DNA from 2 places in the Pectinatus sottacetonis genome. Region 2 is predicted to be linked to the other one. Evidence: riboswitches for the same ligand, from Rfam matches in the RefSeq annotation. Region 2 holds a riboswitch; the other holds the start of a gene.
The links. Region 2 has a riboswitch for thiamine pyrophosphate ahead of thiT (energy-coupled thiamine transporter ThiT). Riboswitches for the same ligand answer to the same signal wherever they lie in the genome.
Positions count from the first base shown of each region.

Region 1 (5,807 bases), 1.4 Mb from region 2:
AAAAGGGCTGTCCAGGTGATATAATCAAATAAATATCATCTGGACAGTCTTTTTATAAATTTATTTATTTAAAAAATAATCGTAGAAATATTAATGGCTAAATACCTTATCCCGTAAGGTTTCAACTTTAGCTGTTATATCAGCGGCACTTACAATATCGCTTACTACAGCAATTGTTTTAGCACCGGACTGAACAATTTCATCAATATTGTTTTCGTTTATACCACCAATTGCTACGAAAGGCAGCTGGGCATTTTTTACAGCATAATCGAGATATTTGAGGCCGACTGGTTGAGCATTTTTTTTCGTAGCAGTAGCATGAATAGGACCTATACCGACGTAATCAATATATTTTTTTAGTTCGTTGGCACGATCCAGCTGTTCAGGACTATGAGTAGATAACCCAATTATTTTTTCGTTACCAAGGATTTTTCTTACAATATGCGGAGGTAAATCTGTTTGACCTATGTGTACACCGTCGGCATCAACAGCCATTGCCAAATCAATAAAATCATCAATAATGAAAGTACCGCCGGATTGTTTTATCATATCACGCAAAATAAGACATTCTTCATAACGAGAAAGAGCATCCTTTTCTTTTTCACGGTATTGGATAAATTTTATGCCGCCGTCAAGCATATCACGGACTACCTCAATATTATCCCGTGCGTTTGATATATTTTCAGCAGTTATTCCATAAATGCCTGTATTGAAAAAAGAGTCCATACCTGCTCGTAAATTCATAAATATCCTCCTATGCGATTATATTTACAATAATTAAATGATATTTTGTATATCATTTAACAAATTCGTGCATAGGTGAAATATTCCTGCAAATATTTTTATTTATTATATGAGAGTCTGCCAATCTTTATAAACAGGTTGGTATCCTTCGTTGTAGAGCATTTGTGCCATTTGCCCGATTGAACGCTGGTCGGATATTTCGAATTGACCACCGTCATCGCCCTTGGTATGTCCGCCGACAGCAACCGTTACACCACCGGATATTTTAGTTATGCCTATTTTTACTAAATGATTACGCATGTCTGGTTTTTCCCGTGTTGATAAGGTTATTCCGGCACGTGGCATAAAGATTCTTAGCGCAGTTATATATTGAACAAGATCAATGTCATTAACTATTGATTTAGGAGCATAGCCGGCAGAGCAGGGCCTTATTCTGGGAGTAGATATGGCAATTTCGACTTCTTTATATTTATGTTGCAGATAATCAGCATGGACGCCAGTGAAAAAGGCTTCCTCCCGCCATTCATTAAGACCAAGCAATGCACCGACATTCACATTTCTCATCCCGGCTTTACAGGCTCGTTCAGGTGCGTCAAGCCGGTATTCATAATTTGCTTTGGGACCGCCTGGATGAAGTGTTTTGTAAATATCCTTATTATAACATTCCTGGAACATAGTCATTCCGTCGACACCCGCTTTTACAGCACGTATGTAATCTTCAAGGGAAAAGGAGTATACTTCAATGGAAACACTATCGAAATATTCACGCAAAACTTTAACAGCAGATAAAATATAATTAACAGGGCTGTATTTTTTTGATTCACCAGTGAGAACAAGAATGTTTTTTAAGCCTGTTTGTGATATGGCGGCGGCCTCTTTTTTTATTTCCTCCATATTTAGACAGCGACGGTTGATGTTATTATTATGGTTAAAACCGCAGTAAACACAAAGATTATCACAATAATCAGCTATATACATGGGAGTAAACAGTTGCATTGTATAGCCAAAGTTTTTTATTGTTTCCTCACGTGAACGTCGAGCCATTGCTTCCAAATGTTTTTGAGCAGCAGGTGCCAGTAAAGTTAGAAAATCCATACGAGTTAAATGCGGCGTATTCAAAACACGTAATACATCAGTAGATGTTATTCCCGCAAAAAAGCTTTTGAAATCAAGCTGAGTATATTTTTGTTTTTCTTCTAAAAAAGATGCGGTGGTCAATTATGCTTCCTCCTTATGTAAAAAACCGGTAAGTGGAGAGGAAGCACTGGCACTGATTGTTCCCAGTACGCGGCCTATTCCAGCCAGATAAGCTGTCCGTCCGGCATCGACAGCTTTAGAAAAGGCTTGAGCCATTTTCAAAGGATCTTTGGCAGTGGCTACTGCTGTATTGACAAGTACAGCTGCAGCACCCATTTCCATACATTCAGCAGCTTCTGAAGGTTTGCCTATACCAGCATCAACAACTACAGGCAGGTCAATTTCATCGATTAATATTTGAACCAATTCTTTTGTACGCAGGCCTCTGTTAGAACCAATAGGGGCAGCAAAAGGCATTACAGCAGCAACTCCAGTGTCGCAAAGGCGTTTTGCTGTCATTAAGTCAGGGCTGATATAGGGAAGTACAGTGAACCCTTCTTTTACAAGAGTTTCAGAAGCTTTTAAAGTTTCCATATTGTCAGGCAGTAAATATCTGTTATCGGATATTACTTCTATTTTTATCCAGCTGCCACAGCCCATAGCTTTAGATAAATGGGCAATACGTATAGCTTCATCGGCGGTGCGTGCACCTGATGTATTGGGCATAAGTATTACATCATCAGGAATATAATCGAGAATGTTTTCTTCATGGGAACCTTGATTGGCACGCCGCAATGCTACTGTTACTACAGATGCATTTGCGGCATGGATGACATCAGGCATATTTCGGTTGTTAGAAAATTTACCTGTACCAATAAAAAACCGGCTTTTTAAAATTTTACCATTAATTTGTAAATTGTCATTAGTATTACTTTTTATCATTTGGAACCGCCTCCTACAAAAGTGATTATTTCTATTGAGTCATTTTCGCTAAGAAAAATATCAGGCCAAGCATGTTTGTTTGTGATCTGCTCGTTGAGCTCTGCCACAGCATGGCCGGCAGTCATATTTTTCTGTTCCATTAGTTCTTGCAAAGTTGTTTTTGCAGGAACGACAGTTTTTTCCCCATTTACAATTACTTGCAAAACATCAACTCCTTAAAATAAAAAAACGTCTATCCTGATCAGGATAGACGTAAACTTCTATTACCAATACTTCCTACGCAGGCATTATCCCGATCAGGTCAAAGGTCAGGTGCTTACAGCCCTTTCTCAGCCTATAACATAGGCTCCCTTGTAAAAATATTTATTTTATATATGCTATTTTATGCCGATAAAGTAAATTTGTCAAATCATTAAAAAATAATATCATATTACCAATTGATTCCATTGCCGGAAATGATATTATCTTGGGGGGCGTTGGACAGCTGTAAGTTCATCATTACAGGCATATTGGCTTCGGCTGTTATCCACTTTTGCAGTTTTGCGGCATCCTTTGGCTGCATTGCTTCTTTTACGAAAACAATAACAAAAAATTTTTTAAATACTATATTGCCTTTATCGTCTGTAGAAGAAATAGAAGCACCTTCAATATTTTCTACTTGGGGAAATAGGATGCTGGCACTTTTGTTTAGAGAAGTAAGGAGCTTTTTATCATCATTGAGCCGAAGATAAGCGGGATAATAGGAAACACTGAGAGTTTTATATTTTTTTAGTTCAGCTTCTTTAGTTGAAAGCAGGTTATTGTTGTTTGATTCATTAAGCTTATTTTCAATAAGGCTCTGGACATCATCTTTGCTTATAGCGCGTGAATAATTGTTTTGAATGATTTTTAAGCGAAAATCGCGTAATTGGTTATATTTTTTTAACGATGTAGTTAAAGAGGCAATTTCATGTTCTTGTAAAGGTTGTCCTATTAAAATAATTTCCAGGAGTTTGTCATTTGGAAGCATTTTGTAAGATATTACCTGCGAGTTGTCAAAGATGAAATTATCTGCTATATATGTTTTCATTTCAGTAGTTTCCAAATTAAGTTTTACACTTTTATAGGCCATATATATACTGGGAATTATAGTTAAAATTCCTATTATTACCAGATATGTACGCTGACGGTTAAATATTCGCCGCGAAATATAAGCTTTGCTGGGAATACGTATCATTTTTAAAAAGATAAAACTAGCCAGGCAGATAAAAAAGCTATTGATGAAAAAAAGATATAATGCCCCCAGAAAAAATTTTGCTGAATGTATAGATAATCCATAACCGGCTGTGCATAATGGAGGCATGAGAGCTGTAGCAATGGCAACACCAGGAATCACGTTGCTTTTTTCTTTGCGGGTTATTCCAATAATACCGGCAAGACCGCCAAATATAGCAATTAATACATCCCATATGGTAGGTTCAGTGCGGGCTAGTAATTCGGAAGACGCTGTTGATATAGGAGAAAGCTGAAAATATATAGCAGATGCAAGGACTGATAATGATACCTGAAACATAAGTTTAAAAAAAGATTTCTTAACATAGTTTGTGTCGTACGAGGCCATGCCATAACCTATACCCATTATAACGCCCATTAAGGGCGATATAAGCATAGCCCCAATCACAACGGCAGTGCTATTCATATTGAGACCAATAGAGGCAATAAAAATAGCTAGAATAAGTATGCACATATTAGTCCCTTTTATTGTGCTGCCACTATTTATTCGCTGGGTTATTTCGGGAATATCAGCACGGTCTTCACTTAAGATAAACAGGTCAGTAAATAATTTTTTTATGGGTTCCATTGAGTGTCATCCTTTCATTAAATATGTCAAAATATTCATGGTATTATTATGACTGTGCTGTAATAATAGATAATATAAACATAATGCTGTCGTTGAAAAATATACTGGGCTATCCTTTTTTAGCATGGAGTAAAAATTTCATATATTTTTTTATTATTTTTCGCATTGTGCTAGCTGGTAATAATTAACTTTACAAAAAAGGTTCAACAGACTATCCTTCTAAGTATCTAAGCCCAAAGAAGTGTAGCAAATGTTGAACCAATTTAAGTATAGACAAAGTAACTTAAAATTACAATCATATTTATCAAATTGGTAGTGAAATTTATTGGTATTGTATAAATAACAAACCTTTGCGTAATTTCAATTCAAAAATTTTAAAGAATTATGCAGATATTGAATATATTTCAACTATATAATATCTTCATTTTTATTCATTAGCATAATATGATTACTATAGCACTTGATCCTGAAATGGTGGGAGAAGTGCTTAAGGTAATGCGATCTTTGGCTGATTCAGGAATGACGATGGTTGTTGTCACACATGAAATGAATTTTGCCAGAGAGGTTGCTAATAGGGTTATTTTTATGGCTGACGGACATATTGTAGAAGAAGACCGCCCAGAAAAACTTTTTACAGCACCTGAAAATAAAAGAACACAGGCATTTTTGAGTTCGGTTTTAAAACCGTTGGATAGTTAATTATGCAGAAGGAGTTTGTTGTATAGCAAAACAGTTATACTGATGGCAATTGCAATAAACAAGAAATAAGCAGCGGCTATTGCATTAAATAAAAGAATGCTTTAATATTATTATTATTTTGTATATTGAGGAGCATTAATATTTAATGAATAACCGCTTAAAAGGTTTTTTGCTGATTATTGCAGGAACTAGTTTTTGGGGAGCATCAGGTGTTGTGGTACAGTACTTGCTGCATGATAAAATGTTTAACGCCCAGTGGCTGACTTGCATCAGGCTTACAGGGGCTGGAATTATCTTGCTAGTAATGGATAAAGTTTGCTATAGAAGCCGATTATTATCTATATGGAATCGCTCAAGTGCGAAGGATATTATCGCTTTTAGTATGTTGGGGATGCTTGGAACGCAGCTTACCTATATTTTAACTATTTTAAACAGTAATGCAGCAACAGCAACTATTTTGCAGTATCTTATGCCAGCATTTGTCTTGGTATATATGCTGGCTGCT
Region 1 is NZ_WIQK01000001.1:1,641,464-1,647,270, forward strand. It holds gene thiE (thiamine phosphate synthase) at 91-744, opposite strand; gene thiH (2-iminoacetate synthase ThiH) at 850-1,962, opposite strand; gene I6760_RS07665 (thiazole synthase) at 1,963-2,763, opposite strand; gene thiS (sulfur carrier protein ThiS) at 2,760-2,966, opposite strand; TPP riboswitch at 3,020-3,126, opposite strand; gene I6760_RS07675 (DUF389 domain-containing protein) at 3,194-4,603, opposite strand; partial or broken gene I6760_RS07680 (peptide ABC transporter ATP-binding protein) at 5,054-5,302, shown strand; gene I6760_RS07685 (DMT family transporter) at 5,448-5,807, shown strand, end outside.
Region 1: it holds a riboswitch for thiamine pyrophosphate, as region 2 does, so the genes downstream of both, thiS (sulfur carrier protein ThiS) here and thiT (energy-coupled thiamine transporter ThiT) in region 2, are expected to answer to the same signal.

Region 2 (5,807 bases):
AATATATATAAGGAGTAGATTATATGAAAGATAGCTTAAAGAGAAAGTTAGTTGCTTTAATGGTACTATTTGCATGTATCCCGTTAATTGTTCTTTCAGTTATTAACAGCGTTACGACAATGAATAATATGAAACAAAATGTATTACAGTCAGATTCCCAGCTTAATAAGGAAGTAGCAGTGGAAATACAGCGAATTCTTAATACGAATAAAGGTATTAATGAAAGTATCGCTGCTATGCCAGCAGTGGAATCGATGAATGCAGACAATATGCAGCAGGCACTTATAAATATTAAAAATAAAAATCCGCAGATAGAACTTATTGCGGTACTTGATACTGCTGGAGAGCAAATTGCCCGTTCCAGTGGTAAAATTGCAAATCGTGCAGATCGTCCTTATTTTAAAAAAGCGATGGCAGGAAATACATTTATTACACCGGCGTATATCTCTGCCTCAACGAAAGCCCTTTGCGTTACGATATCTACACCGGTGAAAAACGCTAGTGGTAATATTGTAGGAGTAGTGGCATCGGATATTTCACTTAAAACGCTGTGGGAAATAGCGGATAATATTCATTTTGGGACTTCTGGTTATGTAGATATTGTAGATGAAAATGGGAATGTACTCGCTCATCCCGATAAAAGTGCCATAGAAAAGAAAATGAATTTGTCAGGCCTCAGTTATGTAGCTTCTGTTATGAAAGGACAGGCTGGTAATATAACCGATGTATCATCGAATAAACAGAAAAGTATAATCACCTATATACCGGTAAAAGGCTACAATTGGGGAGTAATTACCTATCAGCCAATGTCCGATCTTTATCATACCCTTTTTTATAATATAGGAATTACACTTATGCTGATATTGATTTTTGCCCTTATCAGTGTTTTTATTGCTTTTAAAGTAGCGGCGGGTATTATTAATCCATTGAAAAAATTAATGACAGCTGCGCAGAAGATAGCTGCCGGTGATCTGCGGCAGAAAATTGAGATGGAAGGTGCCGTGGAACTTCAGGAGCTGGGCAGTCATTTCAATACCATGACTTCAAGTTTGAAAAAAGTAATTACAGAAACAGCTACAGCGAGTGAAACTGTTTCTGCAGCATCCGAAGAACTTTCCTCATCTATTGATTCAGTAGGGGACTTGACTAAAAATATTCAGGATACAGTAAAAAACACAGTAAAAAATACCAAAGAAAAAATGTCCCTGTCAGAACATTCTATAAATATGGTTGCTAATATGGTAGAGCATGTAGAAAAGACAGCCCAGTTTGCTGATACAATAGCGAAGTCTGTCCAAAATAGTAAAACTATTATTGATAATGGCTCTAAGCAATCAGATGATGTAGTACGTAAGATCACTGACATAAAATTAGATGTGGATAAAACTACTGATGTAATATCTGTATTGGGAGAAAAATCACAGCAGATAGGGCAAATTGTCGATACAATAACTGGAATAGCTGGACAAACTAATTTGCTGGCACTGAACGCAGCTATTGAGGCAGCCCGGGCAGGTGAACATGGGAAGGGATTCTCGGTAGTTGCCGAGGAAGTTTCTAAACTGGCATCCCAGTCGGAAGAAGCGGCTAAAGAAATAGCCAGTATAGTAAATGAAGTAAAAGCTGATACTACAAAAGCTATTGATACCATGGAAAAAAACCGTCATACAGTACAAACCGGAGTGGAATCAGTACAGAAGACAGTGGCAGTATTTAAGCAGATATATGATGTCATCGAAGAATTAAACAAGCAGCTGCAAAAAATATTGACAATATCAAAGAAACAAAAAGCTAACAGTTGCGAAGTTAATTCTTCTATACAGGAATTGAGTGTATTTCTTAAGGATAATATGACCAGTGTTGAGCATATAGCTTCCTCGGGAGCCTCACAGGCTAATTCCATGCAGGAAATAAAGACAGCAGCTAATTCATTGGCTCAGATGGCTGTGCAATTAAGTGAGATAATAAATAAATTTTCTATATAAAAAACGAAGAATAATACCAGGATAGTAATATATTCAGCAGCAAAACAATAAATTGCAAAAATCTGTCAGCTATAAAAGAAATTATGCCAGCTAATGATTATATGTACTTGACAGCATGGATGTATTTATCTAAAATAAAATTGTTAATATTAGGGGTGCCGTTATGGCTGAGAATGAAATGGATTTTCATAACCCTTTGACCTGATCTGGATAATGCCAGCGAAGGGAAACGATAAAAAACACCGTTTTCCCTATAAATAATAGGAAGACGGTGTTTTTCTTGAAATGGGGATAAAAAATGATAACAATTTTTTCTAAGCATGTAATGTCTGTTTTAGCTTCACCGATAAGTATTTTTGCCTTGATAGGATTATTTTTATTAATTGCGGCATTTATTTATATAAAGAAAATAAAAATTAATACGCGGATGGTTATAAATATTTCATTAATGGTGGCATTGACAGTGATACTGCATATATTCCGCCTTTATCATATGCCGCAGGGAGGCAGTATTACTCTGGGCGGTATGGTGCCGCTTTTATTTATTGCTTTTCGTTACGGACCAGCTGTGGGATATCTGGCGGGATTTACATATGGACTTATTAATCTTATCCAGGATCCGTTTATTCTTCACCCTGTGCAGGTATTATTCGATTATCCTCTGCCATATATGGCAATTGGTTTGGCCGGTTATTTTAAAGACAGGATATATCTGGGAACATTTGTTGGTATATTGGGAAGATTTAGCTGTCATTTTATATCAGGGGTTGTATTTTTTGGCAGTTATGCACCGGCGGGAATGTCACCATATTGGTATTCGATAGTCTTTAATGCCAGTTATCTCGTGCCGGAGCTTATTATATGTTTGATTGTTCTGCGGCTGTTGCCGACACAGCGCCTATTGCAAATGATGAAATAAAAAATAGTATTCTCATAAATTTATTTTTGTCCCTTTACAAAATATGTTAAGCAATAAATTTTAGGTGGATTAAAAGAATGTATAATCCATAGGTTTGTTTTCATTAAGGGATAATATACCCTTGATGTTTCTGTATAATAGCCAAATACCATCAAGTATTAAAATGAACAAACCTATTATGAAAAACGAGGTAATAGCTCCAACAACTCCGAGAAGCAGTCCAATCCAAAAGGTCTTTATCTGCCAGGCAAAATGGCTTTCAAGCCAGGTCCCTGACATATCATCTCTTTTAATATAATTTATAATAATGGCAGCAAAAGGCGTGATAAAGAAGAAAACTCCCAGCAGATGAAGAACATAAACTAACAAAGTCAGATTTTTATCTGATGAATTACGTACTGGTATATAACTATCAGACGAATCACTATAGGAATTTTCTTTAAGATCATTGGATAATTCCGTTTTAGTGATTTTTTCGCCACATTTTGTACAAAAACAAGCATCATCGTTTAATGGCGCACCACATTTTGGACAGTAAATCATTTTATCATCCTTTCAAATACACTATTTCATAACAATAATAAATAAAATAAATAACCTTGTCAATGAAAAGTTATAGTTTTTAATATGATGTGTTGCCGTAAAAATATAAAATGTCTATAATTTTTTCTTTTCTTTGTAAATTAAATATTATATAATAAATATAAATTAGAAATAGCTTTAGCTATAAGCATTATAAATTATTACCATTATAATAATGATTGATAACGCTGAAGACGTCAGAAAAAATTATAGAAAAAGAGGCAGAATATGAGAAAACCAATAATAGGTATTTCCGGTAGTATTTTAGCTGATGATAGTGGAGTATTCCGCGGCTATCCCCGTGCTTATGTAAATTCGGATTATGTTCGTTCCGTAGAGGATGCAGGAGGGGTGCCTGTAATTATTCCTTTTGAAGCAGATGAAGCTAACATTAAAGCAACAATAGAGCTTTGCGATGGACTTATATTGAGTGGTGGACAGGATGTTTCTCCATTGAATTATGGCGAGGAACCTTTGCAGGGAATAGGTGATGTTTTTCCGGAACGTGATAAATTCGATTTTTCCCTAATAAGGGCAGCAATGGATAGACTGCTGCCTGTTTTAGCCATTTGCCGGGGGCATCAGATAATTAATGTTTATAACGGCGGAACATTATACCAGGATTTGTCTTATGATAAGAACTGCACGATTAAACATTTGCAAAACCAAAGACCTGAGCTGGGTACGCATACAATTATTTTAGAAAAAAACAGCCGCCTGGCTGATATTATCGGAAAGACTGAAATTATAACAAATTCATTTCATCATCAGACAATAAAAACAGCAGGAAGCGGATTGGAAATTACCGGACGAGCTAAAGACGGTACTATTGAAGCATTTGAACACAATAATTATCCGTGGCTTATCAGTATACAGTTCCATCCAGAAATGATGTCGGCAGTAAATGAAGACATGAAAAAAATATTTGTGGCTTTGATAACAGCTGCGAAAAAGAGGTGATTATTATGGACAATGGGCAAAAAAGTAAATTTGGGTTCTGGAGCATAGTACTCTTAGGAATAAACAGTATTATCGGTACAGGTATTTTCCTTTTGCCTAACAAAGCTTACGCGTTAGTAGGTTCAGCAAGTATCGGTGTCATTATTTTAGATGCTGTACTTGCGGGAAGTATAGCACTTTGTTTTGCTGAGGCTGCTGGTTTTTTTACACGTAATGGCGGACCATATCTTTATGCCAAGTATTCTTTGGGAAATTTTCTTGGTTTTGAAGTAGGCGTATTAAAATGGGCTGTAGTTATAATTGCCTGGGCAACAATGGCCGTGGGTTTTGCCACTGCTTTGGGAGCCGCTGTACCGGCACTTGCCAGTGAGTATATGCGGGAGATCATAGCCACTATCGTAATCGTAGTTTTTACCATTGTAAATATTGCTGGTGTACAGGCAACTAAGATGCTCAATAACCTGATTACTATATCCAAACTTATTCCTCTATTGGTTTTTATAGCTATTGGCATATTTTTTATTAATGGCGGTCATTTTGTACCGGTATTTCCCCATGGTGTCTATCAGGCTGGTTCGTTCAGCCATGCAGCTGTCCTAATGTTTTTTGCCTATACCGGATTTGAAGCAATTGCCATTGCGGCAGAAGATATGGAAAATCCGAAAAAGAATTTACCGCGGGCAATTATTACCGTAATGATCATAGTATCATTGATGTACATTTTAATACTTGGTGTTTGCATTGGCATTCTGGGGACAGATCTGGCAGGAGAAAAAGCACCTATTCAGGCTGCTTTTGGCTATATTCTTGGGCCGGCAGGAGCATTGTTTGTTCTTGCGGGAACACTGCTTTCCATGGGGGGGATTAATATGGCAGAATCTATCCTAGGTCCCCGTGTATGCACTGCTTTGGCAGAAGATGGAATGCTGCCGGGATTTCTGGCAAAACGTACTGCATGGAATACCCCGTATATGGCATCTATTGTGACTGCGCTGCTTAGTATAGCCGTTGCCTGGAGCGGCAGCTTTACCTTTTTAGCAGCTATAAGTGCAGTTTCACGGTTTACCCAGTATTTGCCGACCTGTATAGCAGTCATAATATTTCGCAGAAAATGGGCAGACAAACATCGTCCCTATAAAATTCCCTTTGGTTTGACTATTCCGATTATAGCTGTATTCATCAGCTTATGGATGTTGGCGCAGGCCAGACAGGAACAGCTTATCTGGGGTTTTGGCGGTTTTATAATAGCAATACCGTTTTACTTTCTATATTTATATAAAAAGAAAAATGGTAAAATAAAAACAAATAATGAATTATAAATAAGATTAGTCTAATTAAAACTATTATTTATATTGAAATTT
Region 2 is NZ_WIQK01000001.1:220,605-226,411, reverse strand. It holds gene I6760_RS00970 (methyl-accepting chemotaxis protein) at 24-1,985, shown strand; TPP riboswitch at 2,127-2,230, shown strand; gene thiT (energy-coupled thiamine transporter ThiT) at 2,284-2,904, shown strand; gene I6760_RS00960 (DUF4870 family protein) at 2,974-3,447, opposite strand; gene I6760_RS00955 (gamma-glutamyl-gamma-aminobutyrate hydrolase family protein) at 3,715-4,446, shown strand; gene I6760_RS00950 (APC family permease) at 4,452-5,765, shown strand.